2 regions of the Arthrobacter sp. NPDC055585 genome follow, and region 1 is predicted to be linked to the other one. Evidence: predicted binding sites of a transcription regulator. Region 1 holds the regulator's gene; the other holds the start of a gene.

Region 1 (10,186 bases):
TGGACCCGGTGAAACCAAGATCGAGCTGGACCGCCGGAAGATCCGCACCCGCATGGCCAAGCTGCGCCGCGAAATCGCCGGCATGAAGCCGGCCCGCGAAACCAAGCGCGCCAACCGCCAGCGGAACCAGATTCCCTCCGTAGCGATCGCCGGTTACACCAACGCCGGCAAGTCCTCGCTGCTGAACCGGCTCACCGACGCCGGCGTGCTGGTGGAGAACGCCCTGTTCGCTACCCTGGACCCGACTATCCGCCGCGCCGAGACTCCGGACGGCCTGGGCTACACCCTGGCGGACACGGTGGGTTTTGTGCGGTCCCTGCCCACCCAGCTGGTGGAAGCCTTCCGCTCCACGCTGGAGGAAGTCGCCGACTCGGACCTGATCCTGCACGTTGTGGACGCCTCCCACCCGGATCCCGAAGGCCAGATCGCTGCGGTCCGCTCCGTGCTGGCCGACGTCGATGCACGCCGGATCCCGGAGATCATCGTGCTGAACAAGGCCGACGCCGCGGACCCGTTTGTCATCGAACGGCTGCGCCAGCGCGAACCGCGCACCGTCGTCGTCTCCGCCCGCACCGGCGAAGGCATTGAGGAACTGCTGCAGGCAATCTCCGAAGGCATCCCGCGGCCGGGTGTTGAACTTGAACTGCTGGTTCCGTACGAGCGCGGCGACGTCGTCTCCCGCCTGCACAGCCAGGATGCCGAGATCCTGCGCCTCGATCATGAGGAAAACGGAACCCGGATGCGGGTCAAGGTCCGCGATTCGCTGGCTCCGGAGCTGGAGCCGTTCCTCAGCCATGCCTAAGAAAGACACCGCCGCCGAGGTCCTGGACCTGCTGCAGACGGCCGTTACAGCCATGGGCGGCCAGCAGCGGCCGGGCCAGCAGCAAATGGCACGCGAAGTCGCCGAGTCCATCGAATCCGGCAAGCACCTGCTGGTCCAGGCCGGAACCGGTACGGGCAAGTCACTGGCATACCTGGTGCCGCTGATCCAGCACTCACTGGAGAGCACCAAACCCGCGCTGGTCTCCACCGCCACCCTGGCGCTGCAGGCGCAGATCGTGGGGCGCGACGTGCCGCGCCTGCTGGCTGCGCTGAAGCCCAAACTGCCACGCGACGTGGACGTTGCCCTCCTGAAGGGCCGCAGCAACTATGTCTGCGTGCACAAGACGGGCGGCGGTTTCCCGGACGACGACGATCCCGGCGCGCTGTTTACGCTCGGTGAGGAAAAAGCCGTCTCCCATCCGGCTCCGGCCGCGGGACCGACGTCGGCGCTTGGCCGCGAAGTGGTGCGCCTGCGCGACTGGGCAGAGGAAACCGAAACAGGCGACCGCGACGAACTGCTGCCCGGCGTCAGCGACCGCGCCTGGCGGCAGGTGTCCGTGACGGCCATGGAATGCCTGGGTGCCCAGCGCTGCCCGGTGGCCGAGCACTGTTTCAGCGAACAGGCCCGCGCCAAGGCTGCGGTGGCCGACCTGGTGATCACCAACCATGCGATGCTGGCCATCAGTGCCTTCGAAGGCCTGGCGGTGCTCCCGGACTACGACGTAGTGGTCATCGATGAGGCCCACGAGCTGCAGGACCGCGTCACCGGTGCGGTCACCGGGCAGCTCTCCGGCACTGTCATCAGTGCAGCCGTCACCGCCGCCCGCAAGCACACCTCCGCCTCAGTGGAGGAACTGGCAGCAGCCGGCCGTGCGTTCGACGCCTCGGTAGAGGGGCTGCCCGCCGGCCTGATGCCCTCCGGTCTCAACGAGGAACAGCAGCTGGCGGTTTCCCGGGTCCGTGAAGCCTGCCGGGTGGCGCTGTCTGATTCCAAGCCTGAGGGCGGTGACGCGGGCGACGGCGGGCGGCAGATGGCCCGCTCCCGGCTGCTCGGAGTGCTGGAAGTCTGTGAACGCCTGCTCGAGGCGCCGGATTCCGGTGAGGTGCTCTGGTCATCGAGGCCCAGCACGTTCTCGCCCGGGGAAGGCTACTCCCCGCCGGATGATTCAGCTCCGGCCACACTGAACGTTGCTCCGATTTCCGTGGCCGGCAGGCTGCGGGACGGACTCTTCGACGGGCACACCGTGGTGCTTACCTCAGCCACCCTGGCGATCGGCTCCGAGTTCGGACCGGTAGCCGGAGGACTGGGCCTCGTCGGCGCCGGTGCGCCGGCCTGGACGGGCACCGACGTCGGCAGTCCCTTCGACTATCCCCGGCAGGGGGTCCTTTATGTTGCCAAGGATCTGCCCAAACCGGACCGCGGCACCTCACCGGCGCAGCTGGCAGAGCTTGAAACGCTGCTGAAAGCCTCAGGGGGCGCCGCACTGGGTCTGTTCTCTTCGCGGCGGGCGGCGGAGGAAGCCGCAGCAGCGCTGCGTGAGAAGGTGGATTTCCCCATCCTGTGCCAGGGCGAGTCCTCCATGTCCGCGCTGGTAAAGGAGTTCGCGGAAGACGACGCGACCTGCCTTTTCGGGACCATGTCACTTTGGCAGGGCGTGGACGTTCCGGGCGAAGCCTGCCGGCTGGTGGTCATTGACCGTATTCCGTTCCCACGCCCCGATGATCCGCTGATGACCGCGCGGACCCGCGCCGTGGCCAAGGCCGGAGGCAACGGCTTTATGAGCGTCTCGGCGACCCACGCTGCGGTCCGGCTGGCCCAGGGCGCCGGCCGGCTGATCCGCGCCGCGGGGGACCGCGGCATGGTGGCCGTGCTGGATTCCCGGCTGGCGACCGCCCGGTACGGCGGTTTCCTGCGCGCGGCGCTGCCGCCGTTCTGGTCAACTACTGACAGGACCGTGGCGCTGGGCATCCTCGAACGGCTGAACGCCGGACAGCGCGCCGGAGCCTAAGCCGCTCCGGCCTGGTTTCATTGCGGGGACACCCGGTCCGGGCGGGTCCCCGCAGGTCACACTGACTACAGGGAACGCATCACCGAAACGACTTTGCCCATGATGGTGGCGTGGTCGCCCATGATGGGTTCGTAGCGGGTGTTCTGCGGCAGCAGCCAGGTGTGGCCGTTGCGCTGCCGGAAGGTCTTGACCGTGGCTTCGTCATCCAGCAGGGCGGCCACAATGTCGCCGTTTTCTGCAGTCTGCTGGCGGCGGACCACCACCCAGTCACCGTCGCAGATCGCGGCGTCGACCATCGAGTCACCGGAGACCCGGAGCATAAAGAGTTCGCCGTGGCCCACCAGCTGCCGGGGGAGCGGCACCATTTCCTCCACCACCTGGTCAGCCAGGATCGGTCCGCCTGCGGCGATCCGTCCCACGAGCGGGACCATTGCCGTGTCCACCGCCGTAGTCAGTTCCGTGACTGATGCAGGAGTTCCAGTGCCTGATGACGTGTCCGCTGCATCCGCCTTCTCTTTGTGCATCAGCAGAGGCACCAGGATCTCCATGGCACGGGGCCGCTTCGGATCGCGGCGGATGTAGCCCATCTTCTCCAGCTGGCTCAGCTGGTGCGTGACGCTGGAGAGGCTGGCGAGTCCAACCGTGTCACCGATCTCGCGCATCGACGGCGGGTAGCCGTTGGCGCTGACGGACGCCTGGATGGTTTCCAGGATCTTCTTCTGCCGCGGGGTCAGTGCCCGGGGACGGGGGGAGTCGGCCGCAGCAGCGGCAGCCGGGCGGCCTTCGGAGTCAGTCCTACGGGGCACTTCGGCTTCCCTTCAAGCGTTCCGGAGGACCCGGAGAGTCGGCAATGTCAGTGGCGGGTGTTTTCCTTTAGTCCAAGGTTCCTGCCGATACCCACGCTAGGGGAGCGGAAGGTCATTTTCAAACATTTGTTCGAGTGAGTCTCGACAGCGTTCGTAGATAGATGCTAGAAAAGGAACAGCAGGAATCGAATACATGTTCGATTCAAGGATGCCAACAGTTCGAATCCACTTTCGAAGCCGGGATTGTGCCGGTACGGAAAGGACTCGGGCCGGAAAGGTTTAGCCATGTCCGTTCAGTTTGCGGCAGCCCGTACTTCACCGGGCTCCCTTCGCTTCATGTCCGCTCCTCAGCGCTCCGCGGGACGCCCCGTCGCCGACCAGCCGGCGGCCGCCCGTCAGGGCGCTGAGCGCCGTCCCGTTCCAGCCGGTCCGCTGAAGCTAACCCGCCGCGGCCGGCTCCTGCTCATCGGCGCTCCGGTCCTGCTGGGCGGCGCCGCGCTGCTGACCTTCATCGGTTTCTTCACGGCACCGGCCCTGGCCTCCAGTGACGGCGCCGAAGTGACGCGCACCCAGCAGGTCAGCGTGAGCACCGGAGACAGTTTGTGGAGCCTCGCCGGCCAGTACGCGCCGGAACGGGATCCGCGTGCCGTCGTCGCAGACATCATGGAACTGAACAACCTCACAGACGACGTCGTTCCCGCCGGCGTCCAGCTCTACATTCCGGTAACCGGCTAGCGCTGCACCGAATCCGCTGTCCGGCATAACCGGCCGTCACCTTTACGCCGGATTCTGCTCCCCGCCGGAGAGCGCCTTAAGCTGGACGGGTGAACGAACAGCTGGAAAAACTCAACCGCCTTCCCCTGCGAGATGACCTGAGGGGCCAGACCCCGTACGGGGCACCGCAGCTGGAAGTACCAATTCTGCTGAACGTCAACGAGAACACCCACGGACTGCCGCAGGAAGTCGCAGAGGCGATCACCGCCTCGGTCCGTGAGGCCGTCACCGGACTCAACCGCTACCCCGACCGCGAGTTCACCGAACTGCGCGAACGCCTGGCAGCCTACCTGGGCCACGGGCTGGCGGTGGAGAACATCTGGGCCGGCAACGGATCCAACGAAGTGCTGCAGCACATCCTGCAGGCCTTCGGCGGACCGGGCCGCACCGCCATGAGCTTCCCGCCCACCTACTCCATGTACCCGCTGCTCTCCAGCGGCACCGGCACCGAGTACATCACGGGCACCCGCGCGGCGGACTTCACACTCAGTGCCTCATCAGCTGCCGAGCAGGTACGGGCGGCGAAGCCGAACATTGTGTTCCTGTGCACCCCGAACAACCCCACCGGCACAGCCCTCGGTCTGGACGTGGTGGAAGCCGTCTACGAGGCAGGCGAGGCGAGCAATGCCATCGTGATCGTGGACGAGGCCTACGCCGAGTTCTCCCACACTGGTACGCCCAGCGCATTGTCCCTGCTGCCGGGCCGGGAACGGCTGATCGTGTCCCGGACCATGAGCAAGGCCTTCGCCCTGGCCGGTGCCCGGCTCGGATATATGGCTGCGGCACCCGAAGTCACCGACGCGCTCCGTCTGGTCCGTCTGCCGTACCACCTCTCGGCCGTAACGCAGGCAACCGCCAACGCCGCGCTGGCCCACGCTGATGCCCTGCTGGCCAATGTGGAGGACATCAAGGGCCAGCGGGACCGGATAGTGGCAGAGCTGACCGAAATGGGCCTGCAGCCTGCGGAATCGGACGCCAACTTCGTGCTCTTCGGCGGGCTGGAGAACCCCCGGAAGATCTGGCAGGGGCTCCTGGACGCAGGCGTGCTGATCCGCGACGTCGGCATTCCCGGGCACCTGCGTGTCACCGCCGGCACCGAAGCCGAAACAACCGCCTTCCTCACCCGGCTGCGCCAGCTGCTCTCTGCCTAGCGCACCCGGCAGCACCGGCAGGGTGCAAACACTAGACTGGTAACCAGAGCCCACTTCTTCCAAAGGAACCTTCTATGACCGTGGAGACCGCCACCGGCCGTACGGCCCGCCTCGAGCGGACCACCAGCGAATCATCCGTTCTCGTGGAACTGGATCTGGACGGCACCGGCCGTTCGGACATCAGCACCTCCGTGCCGTTCTACGACCACATGCTTACCGCGCTGGCCAAGCACTCGCTGATCGACCTCACGGTCAAGGCCACCGGTGACACCCACATCGACGTTCACCACACCGTGGAGGACGTTGCCATCAGCATCGGTGAAGCGCTCAAGACCGCGCTGGGCTCCAAGGCCGGCATCCGCCGGTTCGGCGAAGCCACGGTGCCGCTGGATGAAGCGCTGGCCAACGCCGTCGTCGACATTTCCGGCCGCCCCTACCTGGTGCACTCCGGTGAACCGGCCGGGCAGGAGTACCACCTGATCGGCGGTCACTTCACCGGGTCCCTGACCCGGCACGTCTTCGAAGCGATCACCCTGCACGCCCAGATCTGCCTGCACATGACCGTGCTCGGCGGCCGGGATCCGCACCACATCGTCGAAGCACAGTTCAAGGCCTTTGCCCGCGCGCTCCGCGCCGCAGTGGAGCCGGATCCCCGTGTGGAGGGCATTCCCTCCACAAAGGGTGCGCTGTGAGCCGCAACGTCACGGTCCTTGACTACGGATCGGGGAACATCCACTCCGCTGTCCGTGCGCTGGAACGGGTCGGAGCGAACGTCACCCTGAGCTCCAAGTCCTCCGACGTCCTGGAAGCCGACGGCCTGGTTGTTCCCGGCGTGGGCGCCTTTGCTGCCGTAATGCAGGGACTCAAGGACGTTGATGCGCTGCGGATGATCGGACGCCGGGTAGCCGGCGGACGCCCCGTGCTGGGCATCTGTGTGGGCCTGCAGGTCCTGTTCGATGAAGGCGTTGAGCACAGCGTCCGTACCCAGGGCATGGGCGAATGGCCCGGCGTTGTTGAGCGGCTCGCAGCTGACGTCGTGCCGCACATGGGCTGGAACACCGTTGAGGCTCCTGCCGGGTCACGGCTGTTCGCGGGCATCGAAGATGAACGCTTCTACTTCGTGCACAGCTACGGCGTGCAGAAATGGGACTTCGACGTCACACAGCCGGCCATGCAGCCGCCGCTGGTGACCTGGGCCAACCACGGCGGGCCGTTCGTTGCCGCAGTGGAGAACGGTCCGCTCAGCGCCACCCAGTTCCACCCGGAGAAGTCCGGCGACGCCGGGGCAGCCCTGCTTGAAAACTGGCTGAAGGGACTGGGCTGAGCCATGTGGAGTGTAGTCCTCATGGGCCTGGCCGGTCTGCTGATCGGCGGAGCCATTTCCTTCCGCCGGCAGGGCATGCCGCGCTTTGTCTCCATCAGTTTCTGGATCCTGGCGGGAATGTCCCTGCTCGGCGCCTACGTCCTTACCCTCGGCCTCTGAGCCGGCACCATCACTGAAAGCAGGACCATGTCCCTCACTGAAACACCCATCCTCGAACTGCTCCCTGCCGTGGACGTAGCTGACGGCCAGGCCGTCCGCCTGGTCCAGGGCGAAGCAGGTTCCGAGACCAGCTACGGCGATCCGCTGGATGCTGCCATGGCCTGGCAGAACGACGGCGCTGAGTGGGTGCACCTGGTGGACCTGGACGCAGCCTTCGGCCGGGGCAGCAACCTGCCGCTGCTCAAGCGCGTAGTGGAAGAACTCACCATCAAGGTGGAGCTTTCCGGCGGCATCCGTGATGACGCTTCATTGGAAAAGGCACTTGAACTCGGTGCCCGCCGCGTGAACCTGGGCACCGCCGCCCTGGAGAACCCGGAATGGACCGCCAGCGCCATTGCCCGCTACGGCGACGCGATCGCCGTTGGCCTTGATGTCCGCGGCACCACGCTCGCTGCCCGCGGCTGGACGAAGGAAGGCGGGGACCTCTGGGAGGTTTTGGCCCGCCTGGAAGACGCCGGCTGCCCGCGCTACGTCGTCACCGACGTCACCAAGGACGGCACCCTCCGCGGCCCCAACGTTGACCTGCTCCGTGACGTGCTGGCACGCACCGACCGCCCCGTCGTCGCGTCCGGCGGCATCTCCAGCCTGGATGACCTGGCAGCCCTGCGCGAACTGGTTCCCCTGGGCCTGGAAGGAACCATCGTCGGCAAGGCACTGTACGCCGGTGCCTTCACGCTTCCCCAGGCGTTCGACGTCGCCGGCCATCCGGAGCGCTAACTCCGGTGGCTAAGCGCGAACTGCCCGGGCACATTGCCGCAGCACTGGCTGCCGCAGGCGGGCCGGCGGACTCCGCCGGCGTCCCCTGGGCCGGGCGCAGCCTGGAAGGTGAAGGCAACCCGCTGCACCAGTTCGACAAGGACGACGGGCAGCCCGATGCCGGGTACACCCGCGCCGTCCAGGCGCTGGTTGCCGGCACCGGCACCGAAGCCGGGGTCATTGAGTCGCTGGCCACCGCCCGCGTCTACGTGGCGATCGTGGCAACACTCGGCGAGGAAACGACGTCGGACCACGGGCTCGCGGCTGACAAGGAAGCAGACCTTGCGCTGGTGACCCTCACTGCCCCCGACGGCCGCAAGGCACTGCCGGTCTTCTCTTCCGTCGATGCGCTCTCGCGCTGGCACCCCGAGGCCCGTCCGGTGGCGGTGTATGCACCGCGGGCGGCGCTGTCCGCCGTCTCGGAGGAAGCGCAGCTGCTGGTCATTGACCCCGGCAGCGATGTGACGTTCGTGGTCCGCCGGCCTGCCATGTGGGCTCTGGCGCAGCAGCGGACGTGGGTGCCCTCCTATGAGGACGCCGCGCTGGCTGGGATCGTTACCGAGGCGGCCGGCCAGGAGGCAGCAATCCGGCAGGTCCGCCTCACCGCAGGCGGCGGCGTGGCCTCCCGCACGGCAGAGGGTACGCTGGTTTCCGGCGGGGGCGCCGGGCCGGAACTGAGGATCATCCTCCAGCTGGCACCGGGACTGGATGCCGCAGGTGTCCAGTCACTCGCAGCAGCGCTGCAGCAGCGCCTTGCCAGCCATCCTGAATTCGTTGAGCGCGTTGATTCCCTGGAACTGAAAATCACGCGCTGACCGGCCTAAATGGCCAGAAGAGAAGTGCAGTGAACTTTAGTGTCTACCGGGACCTGCTGGCCATCGTCCCGGTCCGCCGGCTGCTTCTGGTCGGTATGATCGCGCGTTTCCCGCACGCTGCGGCCGGCGTGCTCCTGACCCTCCACGTAGTGCTCACCCTGGATAAGGGCTATGCCGCCGCCGGAGCGGTGGCCGCCCTGGTGACCATCGGCATCGCCGTCGGCGCCCCGTGGCGCGGCCGCCGCGTGGACAACGTGGGACTGCGCAAGGCGCTGATCCCTTCGGTGATTTCCGAAGCCGTCATCTGGTCCGTTGCCCCGCACGTGAGCTATGAATGGCTGCTGGTGCTGGCACTGATTGGCGGCGTCTTCACGCTGCCCGTCTTCAGCGTTGTCCGGCAGTCCCTGGGCATCCTGGCCACGGGGGACAAGCGCCGCACCGCCTTCACTCTGGACTCCATCGCCACGGAGGTTGTCTTCATGGGCGGCCCGGCCGTCGGTGCGGTGCTGGCCACCTCCGTTTCCACGGCCGTCGGGCTCGCCCTGGTCGGTCTGTGCACGGCCGGTGCCGGGCTGTTCCTGATGTGGTTCAACCCGCCCACACGCTCCGAGACTTTGGAGGCGCCGGAGCACGACGTCGAAGCCGCCACGGCGGCGGTCGTCTCCTCAGCGCCGGCTCATCTGGGCGAACCAGCAGCTGAGCTGGCCCAGGCCGCCGGTGCGGCGGCCGAGGCCGAGGATCCAAGCCTGCGCGGCGGGCTGCTGGCGCGGATCCAGGCAGGATTCTCCTGGATGACGCTCAGTGTGGCCGTGGTGTTCGTAGTCGCCGCGGGTGCCGGACTGCTCCTGGCGAGCAGCGACGTCGGCATTGTGGCCCTGGTGGAAGCCTCCGGCAACCCCGGGCAGCTGGGCATCGTCTTCGCCGTCTGGTGCTTCGCCTCGCTGGTGGGCGGCCTGATTTACGGTGCGATGAAGCGGCGGGTCTCCCCGATGCTGCTCCTGCTGGCCATGGCGGTTCTTACCCTGCCGATGTCCCTGGCAACGGACACCCTCAGCCTGGCCCTGCTCTCCATCCCCGGCGGACTCCTGTGCGCCCCGGTGCTCTCTGCCGCCTCCGAGCGTGTAGCTGACCTGGTTCCCGAGGAACGCCGCGGTGAAGCCATGGGCTGGTACGGCTCCGCCCTGACTACCGGAACTGCCATCGGCGCTCCGCTGGCCGGAGCTGCGATCGACATTGTAGGGCCGTGGGCCGGCTTTGCCTTCGCAGGTTCCGCCGCTGCGCTGATGGTACTCCTCACGCTGGGCACCCGCGCCGTGGTGAACGCGCGGCGCACCCTGGTCTAACCGGGGACCCTGGCCTTCAGGCACCCGCACCGGTGTTAAACGCGGCCGGGGCCTGAAGAGTGAACTCTTCGGGCCCCGGCCTTAGCGCTGGAGAATTAGTTGACGGGACCGGTGAACTTCTCGCCGGGGCCCTGTCCGGGAGCATCCGGAACGGAGGACGCTTCGCG
Region 2 (10,186 bases), on a different contig from region 1:
GCCGGTGGCATCCCTCGGGATCGTCTGTTCCTACCTGGCGGCCATGACCCTGCTCCCGTCGCTGCTCTTCGTCTTTGGCAGGGCAGCGTTCTGGCCGCGCCGCCCGGCGTTCGGTTCTCCGCACCCGGACCGCGATCACCAGGCGCGCGGTTTCTGGCCGGCAGTGGCCCGCACCGTGCGCAACCATTCCCGGCGCACCTGGCTGATCTGCGCCGTCGTGCTGGCCGCCGCCGCGGTGGCAGTGGTGGACTTCCGCGCCTCCGGCGTGCCGCAGAGCGACTTTGTGCTGGGGCAGACCGAAGCCAAGGAAGGCCAGACAGCCCTGGGCGAGCATTTCCCCTCCGGATCCGGCAGTCCGGTGCTGATCGTCGCCCCCGAATCCGAACTGAAGTCCGTCGCGGACACCGTACTGGGCACCAGCGGCATCTCCGACGTCACCGTGGTGGCACAGGGCACCCCGTCCGGTTCCCTGCCAGTCACGGAGGACGGAGTGCAGGTCCCGCCGATCCCCGGGGCCGAAAATGCTTCCCCGAAGACCGTGGACGGACAGGTGCTGCTGCAGGCCACCCTGACGGAGAACGCGGACTCGACGGCGGCAGAGGACACGGTCCGTGAGCTGCGGGGAAAACTGGCGGACACCCCGGACGTCCTGGTGGGCGGCACCACCGCCACCACCGTGGATACCAACGACGCCGCAGAGCATGACCGCAACCTCATCATCCCCGTGGTGCTGGTGGTGATCTTCTTCCTGCTGATGCTCCTGCTGCGGGCCGTGCTGGCGCCGTTCCTGCTCATCCTCACCGTCATGCTCTCCTTCGGTGCGACGCTGGGCATCTCCGGGCTGCTGTTCAACTACGTGCTGGACTTCCCCGGGGCCGATCCTGCCGTGCCGCTGTACGGGTTCATCTTCCTGGTGGCCCTGGGCGTGGACTACAACATCTTCCTGATGACCCGCGTGCGGGAGGAGAGCATCCTGCTGGGCACAAGGGACGGAATTATCCGGGGACTGATGATCACCGGCGGGGTGATCACCTCGGCAGGTATTGTGCTCGCAGCGACCTTCGCGGCGCTGGGGGTGATCCCTGTGCTGTTCCTGGCGCAGCTGGCCTTCATTGTGGCCTTCGGCGTGCTGCTGGACACCCTGGTGGTGCGCTCGCTGCTGGTGCCGGCGCTCTCCTATGACATCGGCCGGCGTATCTGGTGGCCTTCGAAACTGGGACGGGCGGAGGAACCGGAAAAGGCTGCTGCCGGGCCCCGGTAAACTGGAAGCCATGGGAGAAACAGTGGAAACAGACCCGACTACCGAACAGCTTGGGGCCGTACGCACGGCCATTGACGAGATAGACGAAGAAATAGTGGCGCTGATCTGGCGCCGGGAACGCCTGGTCCGCCTGGCCGGGGGACTGAAGGACGACGACGCCCAGGTCCGCGCCAGGGACCGCGTCGAGGAAGTCATCAACCACGTGCGGGAAGCCGCGAAGGCACAGGAACAGGACTCCACGGTGGTGGAAAAAACCTACCGCGCCATGATCGACGCGTTCATCGAATACGAACTGCGCACCCGGCATGAGGACGAAGTGCAGGCACGGCTGGACGCGTTCAGCCGCAGCTGAACCTTCCCGGTAAACCGGCTACCAGGCTGCGGGAGCCGAACCCAGAGGTGCTGCGGGCAGATCCCACACCATGGCGGGAACCGGTCCTTCAGAGCTGAAGAGCACCGGCGGTGCCAGCCGCTCGCCGGGGCCCCAGCGGGTCTGCTCCGCAGTCCGGGGCAGGGCAGGTGCAGGACCCTCCGGAGGGGACAGCCAGGGCGGGGGCACCGGCCGGCGGGCGTCCGCAGTGCGCTGCAGTTCCGCCGCCGTCCGGGCCAGGGACAGACGCGCAGCGTAGACCTCACCGTCCAGCCTCCGGGTCCAGGCCCGCACGGCTGCCGCCGCAGCAAGGTAGCCGGTGGCGTGGTCCAGTGCCTGGACGGGCAGCGGCAGCGGCGCATCCGCAGCGGACCAGGCCATGCCGGCGTCGGCAATGCCTGACGCCGTCTGCACCAGGGAGTCGAAGCCGCGCCGCCCGCGCCACGGTCCGGTCCAGCCCCAGGCATCGACCGCCACGGTGACGACGCCGGGGCGCAGCTGCTGGAGCCGGTGTTCGTCCAGTCCCAGTCCGGTGAGGGCACCGGGACGGTAGCCGTGCACCACGAGGTCAGCCGAAGAGATGAGCTCGCGGACCCTCGCTGCGCCGTCGGGCGTGCGCAGGTCCAGCCGGGCGCAGCTCTTGCCCACCGTCATTTCCGCTTCAAGAGCCGGCTCCTCCCAATCCGGTGGATCAATCCGCAGGACCCGTGCTCCGAACCCGGCGAGGAACCGGGTAGCCACAGGTCCGGCGATGACACGGGTGAGGTCCAGGACCCGGACACCCTTCAGCGGCCGTTCAGCGGTTCCGGAGGTTTCGGCCGGCAGCCGGGGTGCGCGCCGGGTCCAGCCGATGAGAGGTTCGGCCCAGACGGACTGGCCTTGGGGATGGGCCTGCCACTGTTCTGCCGTCCGCAGCTGTGCCGCGCAGCCGCCGGCTTCCACTACGGCCTCTTCCAGCTCTCCGCTCTTCCACGCCCGCACCGCCACAGAGGCAGTCTCGGGACCGGTATCTGCGGGCAGGCCCAGGACGGCGAGCGCAGCACGGCGGTGGTGCGGGGCATTGGTGTGCAGCCGGATCCAGCCGTCCGCGCACGGATAGTCGCGGGAGAGCGGATCCCAGGGCGGGGGAACCGCCCAGCCGGCCGGGCGGAAGGACATGCCGAACCAGGCACGGGCAAGATCCGGGTCGGCTTCGGCGTGCACCGGTACACCGGAGAGACGGGAGGCCAGTTCCGCGACCGCGCTTCCCGCGGCCGCCACGGATGCGGCGGCAAAGGAGCGCACGGGATAGCACGACTCCATGCAGCAGCTCCTTCGGGTCCGGATTCCTGTTGCAGTAGGCTACGTCACAGATCCGGGACCGGACAGATCCGTCCGCACCCGAATGCATCCTGTGAAAGGCACGGCAGTTGAAAGACCCAGGCACCTCCGGCAGCTCTCGCTGGAAAGCGGCGGCCGCCGCGCTCGCAGATTCCCGCCGGCTGGACCTGTACGCGAGGATCATCACTGCAGCGGGACACGGCGATCCGCTCTCCGGTCATGATCTGGACCGGCCGGAAACCAAATCCCTGAACGTCCTGGTGAAGGCAGGTCTGGTCCGGGCCGGGGAAGACGGCCTGCATCCGGTACCGGAGCTTTTCTCCCGCCTGCTCGCCGCGGACCGACCGCCCCGGGATGAGTCCCCGCTCCGGCACCTGGGTCCGGGAAGCGCCGGCAGCCTGCCTTCCAAGCGGACTGACCGCCTGGAAGTCCTGCATTATCTGGCCGGGGAGATCTTCTCGCAGCACGGCACCCTCGGTTCCGGCGAGGACGGTGCAGGGAATCCGGCGGGCCGGGCCCGGCTGACGGAAGCGGAGGTCACTTCACGGCTGGCCGCCTTCACCAACGACCCGGCAATGTTCCGGCGGGCCATGGTGGATGAAGGAATCGTCCGCCGCAGCCCGGATGGCTCAAGCTACTGGCTCACTAGGCCGCGCCCGGCGGCCGGTATTGAGTTTGCCGGCTGAGCCCCGGGTCCCTCCCGCCGCTACTCCGAGGTTCCTGCTTCCAGGATCGACACGATGGAGAAGAGCGTAAAGCAGACAGCTCCGAGTCCCACCAGCACATGTGCCGGGACGAGGAAGGACGGATCCGTGCCTGCCGCTTCAAAGAGGAACGCGGCGAAGAACAGGCAGGTGAGCGCCGTTCCGATGGGCATCAGCGGAATCCGGTTGGCCAGGGCAAAGGTGCGGCGCCAGACGAGCGCGAGCAGCAGCACTTTGGACAGGATGCTGAAGCAGATCAGCCCCAGGCCAATCAGCACACATCCCGGGGCCAGCCGGTAGGGCTCGGCTGAACTGAGCAGCACAAAGAGCCCGAGCAGCAGGTTGACCAGGCCCGCGGCACCGACGAACCAGGGCCAGACCAAACGTTCGCTGTCGCTGAAGGCGTTGCGTATTTGGCGCACGATGCTCGCAACCAGGGCGATCAGCGACGTGCAGATCACGGCCAGCCCGATCAGAACATGGCCGGCAACGAATCCCGGGGTGTCTCCGCGCAGCAGCAGGCCGGTTGCGAGGGAAAAGCCTGCCACGGCCGCCGCAGCCGGAACAGTGATCAGCACGAGGCCGGCGGCGCGGGTGTGGGCGCCTTCCGGCGGGCCGTCCAGGGGATCGAGGAGCTGTGCTGACTGAATCAGCGTGAATTTTGTGGAGGCAGCCGCGACAGTACTGACGCAGGAGGCAACCAGCCCGACACCGATTACTACGAAGCCGGCGGTGAGGTTCTCCGCGGTGTTCTCCCGGTTGGCCAGGACAATGCCCCAGATGATTGCGGCAGCAGCAGCTGCGTAGCCGGAGAGCGGCAGGGCAATGCCCCACACGCGCCCGTAGCGGTCGATGAGCTGCCGGATGATGGTGGCCGCCGTAGTGAACAGCGCATAACAGATGGCGGTCAATCCCACATTGACGTGGCCGGCAACGAAGTGGCTGGCGTCATCGGGCCCGGCCAGGATGTACAGGCCGTAGGACAGGCACACAGCGCCCATCAGAAGCGGTATGGCGCGAAAGATGACGCTCATTGTCCAATTCATGTTGTCCAATTCATGGCGTACCCCGAAAGCAATGGTGGACCGGGTGCGGGTTTCGGCGCCGTGGCCTGTCCGCGGTTAGTGCAAGTCTGCGCCCGTCCCACCTGCGGAACAATGCCGGAAGCAGGGAGCAAATGCCGGCTGCGGAACTTCATGCCTCCGCAGCGACAGCCCCTCCCGGGGCCCTGCGGCATTCAGATCTCACCGGCTGCCGCGGACCGTTGACTTGGCCGGAGGGCGGGCGTCGAATGGGTAGTGGGTTTTGGTTCCGGACCATCCACGGATGGCTTCCCTAGGAGGCGTCATTGGCCGCTCGATTCACTGCCCACGGAGCCGAAGCAACCCACCCGGGAGCACAGGCAGCCACTGATCTCGGGTCGCCGGCGTCTTCATACCAAACGGCTACCGCGCCTGCTTCGCAGGCTTCCTCTGCTGCCTCTGCCTCTGCCTCTGCCCCGGCCCCGCCTGAACCGCCGCCCCAATCCGGTCCGGGAGCCCCGGCGCCGCACAGTCGCCGCCAGCTGGCTTTGGTTTTCAGCGGCCTGATCATGGCGGTGCTGATCTCTGCACTGGACCAGACAATCGTCTCCACCGCGCTTCCCACGATCGTGGGGGACCTGCGGGGATTGGACCACCTGTCCTGGGTCATTACCGCCTACCTGCTGACGTCCACGATCGGGCTGCCCATCTACGGCAAGCTCGGTGACCTGCTGGGACGCAAGAACATCTTCATCTTTGCGATTGTGGTTTTCCTGCTCGGATCAGCGCTGTCGGGCCAGGCCCACAGCATGGGAGAGCTGATTGCCTACCGGGCGCTGCAGGGAGTCGGCGGCGGCGGGCTGATCATCGGATCACAGGCGATCATCGGGGACATCGTCTCGGCACGCGACCGCGGCAAGTACATGGGCCTGATCGGCGCAGCTTTCGGCGTTGCCTCCGTCAGCGGACCCCTGCTGGGCGGCTACCTGACGCAGTACTGGTCCTGGCGCTGGGTGTTCTACATCAACCTGCCGCTCGGAGCGATCGCCCTGGCCCTGATCATCACCTCACTGCACCTGCCCAAGCGCAGCGCCGCGGGAATCAAGCTGGACTATCCCGGTGCCGTGCTGCTGGCGATTGCGAGCGCGGCGCTGGTGGGCATTACCAGCTGGGGCGGAACCACCTACGCCTGGACTTCTCCAACCATCCTGGGCCTCGGCGCAGCCGCCCTGGCAGCCATAGCGGTCTTCATTCCCGTTGAGCTGCGGGCCAACGAACCGATCCTGCCGCTGCGCCTGTTCAAAAACCGGAACTTTGTGGTGTGCACCCTGGTGGGACTCGCCGTCGGGCTGGCAATGTTCGGGTCCATCTCCTACCTGCCGACCTTCCTGCAAATGGTCAACGGAGCCAGCGCCACAGACTCCGGGCTGATGATGCTGCCCATGACCGCCGGTGTACTCATCACCTCAGTCGGGAGCGGGCAGCTGATTTCACGCACCGGGCGGTACAAGATCTATCCCATCGCCGGGGCGCTGATTATGATCCTTGGCCTGCTGCTGCTCTCCCGCATCTCCGCGGAGACCCAGTACTGGTTCACTGCGCTGGGGATGTTCGTGCTGGGCCTGGGAATTGGCATGCTGATGCAGAACGTCGTACTGATCGTGCAGAACAGCGTTCCGCCGCAGAACATGGGCACAGGGGTTTCCTCCGCGAACTATTTCCGCCAGATCGGCGGAACGCTTGGGATCGCCGTCTACGGGTCCGTGTTCATTTCCCGGCTCAACGACCAGGTGGCCAATGCCCCGGCGGCAGTGCGCGGAGTGACCGGCCAGGGAGTGAACTCCATCAGCCCGGACCAGCTCAGGGGGCTGCCGGCTCCGGCACGGGACTTCATTGCCGACGCTTTCGGTACCGCCCTGCCTCCGATCTTCCTGCTGGGCATCCCCGCACTGGGCGCCGCGTTTGTGCTGACGCTTTTTATCAAAGAGATCCCGCTGGCCAAGACAGCCAACGTTCAACTGGAAGGTGAGGCAAAACGCTAATGGCCTCAGGTGCACATGCTGCCGTACCCGTCAACACAGGCGGTGCGGAGACCCGGCAGGAGGAGGGCGTACGGCGCGGACGGGTACTGGTCTTTACGGGACTGGTGCTTTCGGTCCTGCTCGCGGCGCTGGACCAGACAATCGTTGCCACGGCCCTGCCGACCATCGTGGGTGACCTGAACGGACTCGAACACCTCTCCTGGGTGGTGACCGCTTACATCCTGGCGGCAACCATCGGGCTGCCCATTTACGGCAAGCTCGGAGACCTGTTCGGCCGCAAGAACATCTTTATCTTCGCAATCGCCGTGTTCCTGCTGGGTTCTGTCCTCTCCGGGCTCTCCCAGAACATGGGCCAGCTGATTGCGTTCCGGGCGCTGCAGGGTGTGGGCGGCGGCGGACTGATGATCGGAGCGCAGGCCATCATCGGGGACCTGGTCTCTCCGCGGGAACGCGGACGCTACATGGGGCTGATCGGCGCCTCCTTTGGGCTCGCCTCCGTCGGCGGGCCACTCCTGGGCGGCTGGATCACCGACGCCTGGTCCTGGCGCTGGGTATTCTACATCAACGTGCCCATCGGAGCCGTGGCGCTCGCCGTCGTCCTTACCTCCCTGCACCTGCCCAAGGTTGAACGGTCCCGGCCGCGGCTGGACTATGCCGGTGCCGGGCTGCTCGCCGTCGCCTCCACTGCGCTGATTCTGGTGACCAGCTGGGGTTGCACCACCTATGACTGGGGGAGCCCGCAGATCCTCGGGCTGGCCGCAGCCGCCGTGCTGGCCGGAGCTGCTTTCGTGTGGGCGGAACGCCGGGCCAGCGAGCCGATCCTGCCGCTGGGCCTGTTCCGGCTGCGGAACTTCCTGATCCCGGTGCTGGCGGGCATCGCCGTCGGAATAGCGATGTTCTCCACCATCTCCTACCTGCCCACGTTCCTGCAGATGGTCAACGGCGCCACCGCCACCGAATCCGGACTGATGATGCTGCCGATGATGGCCGGACTGCTGCTGACTTCGATCGGTACCGGCCAGCTGATCTCCCGGACCGGGCGGTACAAGATCTATCCCGCTGCCGGATGCGCGGTGGTCATCGCCGGACTGGTGCTGCTCTCCCGGATCTCCCAGGACACCCCGTACTGGTTCACCGCCATCGGCATGGCAGTGCTGGGAATGGGCATTGGAGCGCTGCTGCAGAACCTGGTGCTGATCGTGCAGAACAGCGTTCCGCCGCAGAACATGGGTACGGCCATCTCCGCCGCGAACTACTTCCGCCAGATCGGTGCCTCCTTCGGAATCGCTGCCTTCGGCTCGATCTTCATCCAGCGCCTGACCGACCAGCTCGCGGCAGCACCGGCAGGGACCGCGGGGATGCTGCCCCAGGAGAGCATCAATTCGCTGACACCGGCCGTGCTGCAGGGACTGCCCGGCCCGGTGCAGCAGGCTATTGGGGCGGCGTTCGGCACGGCACTGCCGCCGATCTTCCTGCTCAGCATCCCGCTGGTGGCGGCAGGCGGTGTGCTTTGCCTGTTCATCCGTGAGATTCCGCTCTCAACCCAGTCCCGGGTGGAGGCTGCGGCTGAGTAAATCCGAACTCCCACCGGCCTCCTAGGGAGCACTGTGCAGATTGTCAGAGTGGAGTCGTACACTGGAGGTTCGAATATATGTTCGAATGCGGTTTTGTCCTGGAACACGGTGCGGGCACCGGTTCAGGTCACCGGCCGGATACCAATTCAGGTACAGCTAGAAGGCACAGCGAGGGGCAGCCATGGGACTTTTCAGTGAAGCAATTGAGGTGGTGTGCTCACCGGCGGGCATACCGCTGCGCCTTAGCTGGCAGGGCCGGACCTACAAGGTCGCTGCCAATCCAGTGCGCTGGTATGAGCGGCGGCGCTGGTGGGAAGAGGAACCCCGGGCAGAACGCGGACACGGCCCAGGACTGGTGGATTCAGAGATCTGGCGGGTCCAGGCACGCCTGAGTCCCCGCTCGCCGCTGCGCACGCTGGACATTTCCCGGCAGGCTGCCTCCAACACCTGGCGGCTGATCCGCATTCATGATGCGCTCCGGGAAAGTGCCTAGTACCGGGTCAATGAGTACTGTGCCATGAGTTTTACCCACCTCCACGCGGCCACAGCTTTTTCCGCGCACTACGGCACCTCCTGGCCTGAAGAACTGGCGCAGGCCGCCGCAGCTGACGGCGCCGACGCGCTCGCGTGCACCGACAGGGACGGCCTGTACGGCACGGTCAAGCACCTGCGCGCCTGCATGGACGCCGGCATTGATCCAATCGTCGGCGTGGACCTGGCGCTGCTGGACGGGGAAGGCAAAGAGGCGGAAGTTACCGGGCGGGCGGTCATCCTGGCCCACGGACACAACGGGGGAGCAGGCTACCACGCGCTGTGCCGGCTTATCTCTGACGCCCACACCGGAACTTCGCCGTCCCGGGGACGTGCAGGCCGCCCGGCCGGCGTCACCCTGGAACAGCTTGCCGCCCGTGTACTGGGCGTCGACGGGGAGCCTGTACTGAGCGTGCTCGTAGGACCGTACACCGACGTCGGACGTGCCATGCGCAGCCGCAGCTACGCCGTCGCCCGCACCCTGTTCCGGCGCTGGCTCTCAGTTATGCCGCGCGCTGCGCTCGCCGTGGAGGTAGTCACCCACCTCAGTTCCCCGGGCACCAACCTCAGCTTGGCCCATGCCGTGCGGATGTTCCGGCTCTCCGATGAAATGCACATCCCGGCGGTGCTGACCAACGCGGTGCGCTACGTGGATGAAGACGGAGCCGCCACTGCGGACGTACTCGACGCCGCACGCGCCCTGACTTCCATGGCGCAGCTGCAGGACCTGCAGCCCAACGGGCAGGGCTGGCTGAAACCGGGGAAACAGATGGCAGCGCTCGCCGCGGAGATCAGCGAGGAAGCAGGCTTTGGGCGCTCCGGGGCAGTAAAGCTGCTTGCCGGAACCGAGGCGCTCGCAGATGCCTGCCGGATCGACCCGGCCTCAGACATGGGATGGAAGCAGCCGGTGGTACCGGAAGCCGGGGTCATCGGGATCGATGCCGAACCTGTCCTCGAACTGCGCGGACGCTGCGAGGCAGGAATCGGCAGGCGCTTCGGGCACCTGCGCGGTTCAGCGGAGGCCGCCATGCGCAACCGGCTCGAACACGAGCTGGGGATTATCGAACGGCTGGGCTTCGCTGCCTACTTCCTGACCGTTGCCGAAGTCTCCACCATGATCCGTGACATGGGGGTACGGGCAGCGGCGCGCGGCTCAGGCGCCTCGTCGCTGGTGAACTACCTGCTGGGCATAAGCCATGTGAACCCGCTGGCACACGACCTGATTTTTGAGCGCTTCCTCTCCCGGGACCGTTCGACACTTCCGGACATCGACATTGACGTTGAAAGCGCTGAACGGCACAACGTGTACCACCGCATCTTCGAACGCTTCGGGGCGCAGCGGGTCACCCTGATGAGCATGCA

The links. Region 1 encodes LexA, which represses DNA repair genes until DNA is damaged. Its sites were predicted from a motif close to TCGAACANNTGTTCGA; they were not measured.
Region 2: ACWGQ2_RS12835 (DUF6504 family protein) is a predicted target of LexA. The motif match lies at 8,363-8,378, and genes of this name have one in related genera.

What each region holds. Positions count from the first base shown of each region.
Region 1 covers NZ_JBSHIT010000011.1:113,885-124,070, forward strand. The annotation lists gene hflX (GTPase HflX) at 1-802, shown strand, start outside; gene ACWGQ2_RS16820 (ATP-dependent DNA helicase) at 795-2,831, shown strand; gene lexA (transcriptional repressor LexA) at 2,897-3,565, opposite strand; gene ACWGQ2_RS16830 (LysM peptidoglycan-binding domain-containing protein) at 3,923-4,372, shown strand; gene ACWGQ2_RS16835 (histidinol-phosphate transaminase) at 4,462-5,562, shown strand; gene hisB (imidazoleglycerol-phosphate dehydratase HisB) at 5,637-6,254, shown strand; gene hisH (imidazole glycerol phosphate synthase subunit HisH) at 6,251-6,886, shown strand; gene ACWGQ2_RS16850 (hypothetical protein) at 6,890-7,045, shown strand; gene priA (bifunctional 1-(5-phosphoribosyl)-5-((5-phosphoribosylamino)methylideneamino)imidazole-4-carboxamide isomerase/phosphoribosylanthranilate isomerase PriA) at 7,073-7,822, shown strand; gene ACWGQ2_RS16860 (SseB family protein) at 7,828-8,676, shown strand; gene ACWGQ2_RS16865 (MFS transporter) at 8,706-10,019, shown strand; gene ACWGQ2_RS16870 (DUF1844 domain-containing protein) at 10,115-10,186, opposite strand, start outside.
Region 2 covers NZ_JBSHIT010000007.1:71,921-82,106, forward strand. The annotation lists gene ACWGQ2_RS12800 (MMPL family transporter) at 1-1,261, shown strand, start outside; gene ACWGQ2_RS12805 (chorismate mutase) at 1,272-1,613, shown strand; gene ACWGQ2_RS12810 (CoA transferase) at 1,632-2,933, opposite strand; gene ACWGQ2_RS12815 (DUF2087 domain-containing protein) at 3,041-3,637, shown strand; gene ACWGQ2_RS12820 (DUF2776 family protein) at 3,658-4,689, opposite strand; gene ACWGQ2_RS12825 (MDR family MFS transporter) at 5,226-6,719, shown strand; gene ACWGQ2_RS12830 (MDR family MFS transporter) at 6,719-8,293, shown strand; gene ACWGQ2_RS12835 (DUF6504 family protein) at 8,475-8,786, shown strand; gene ACWGQ2_RS12840 (DNA polymerase III subunit alpha) at 8,811-10,186, shown strand, end outside.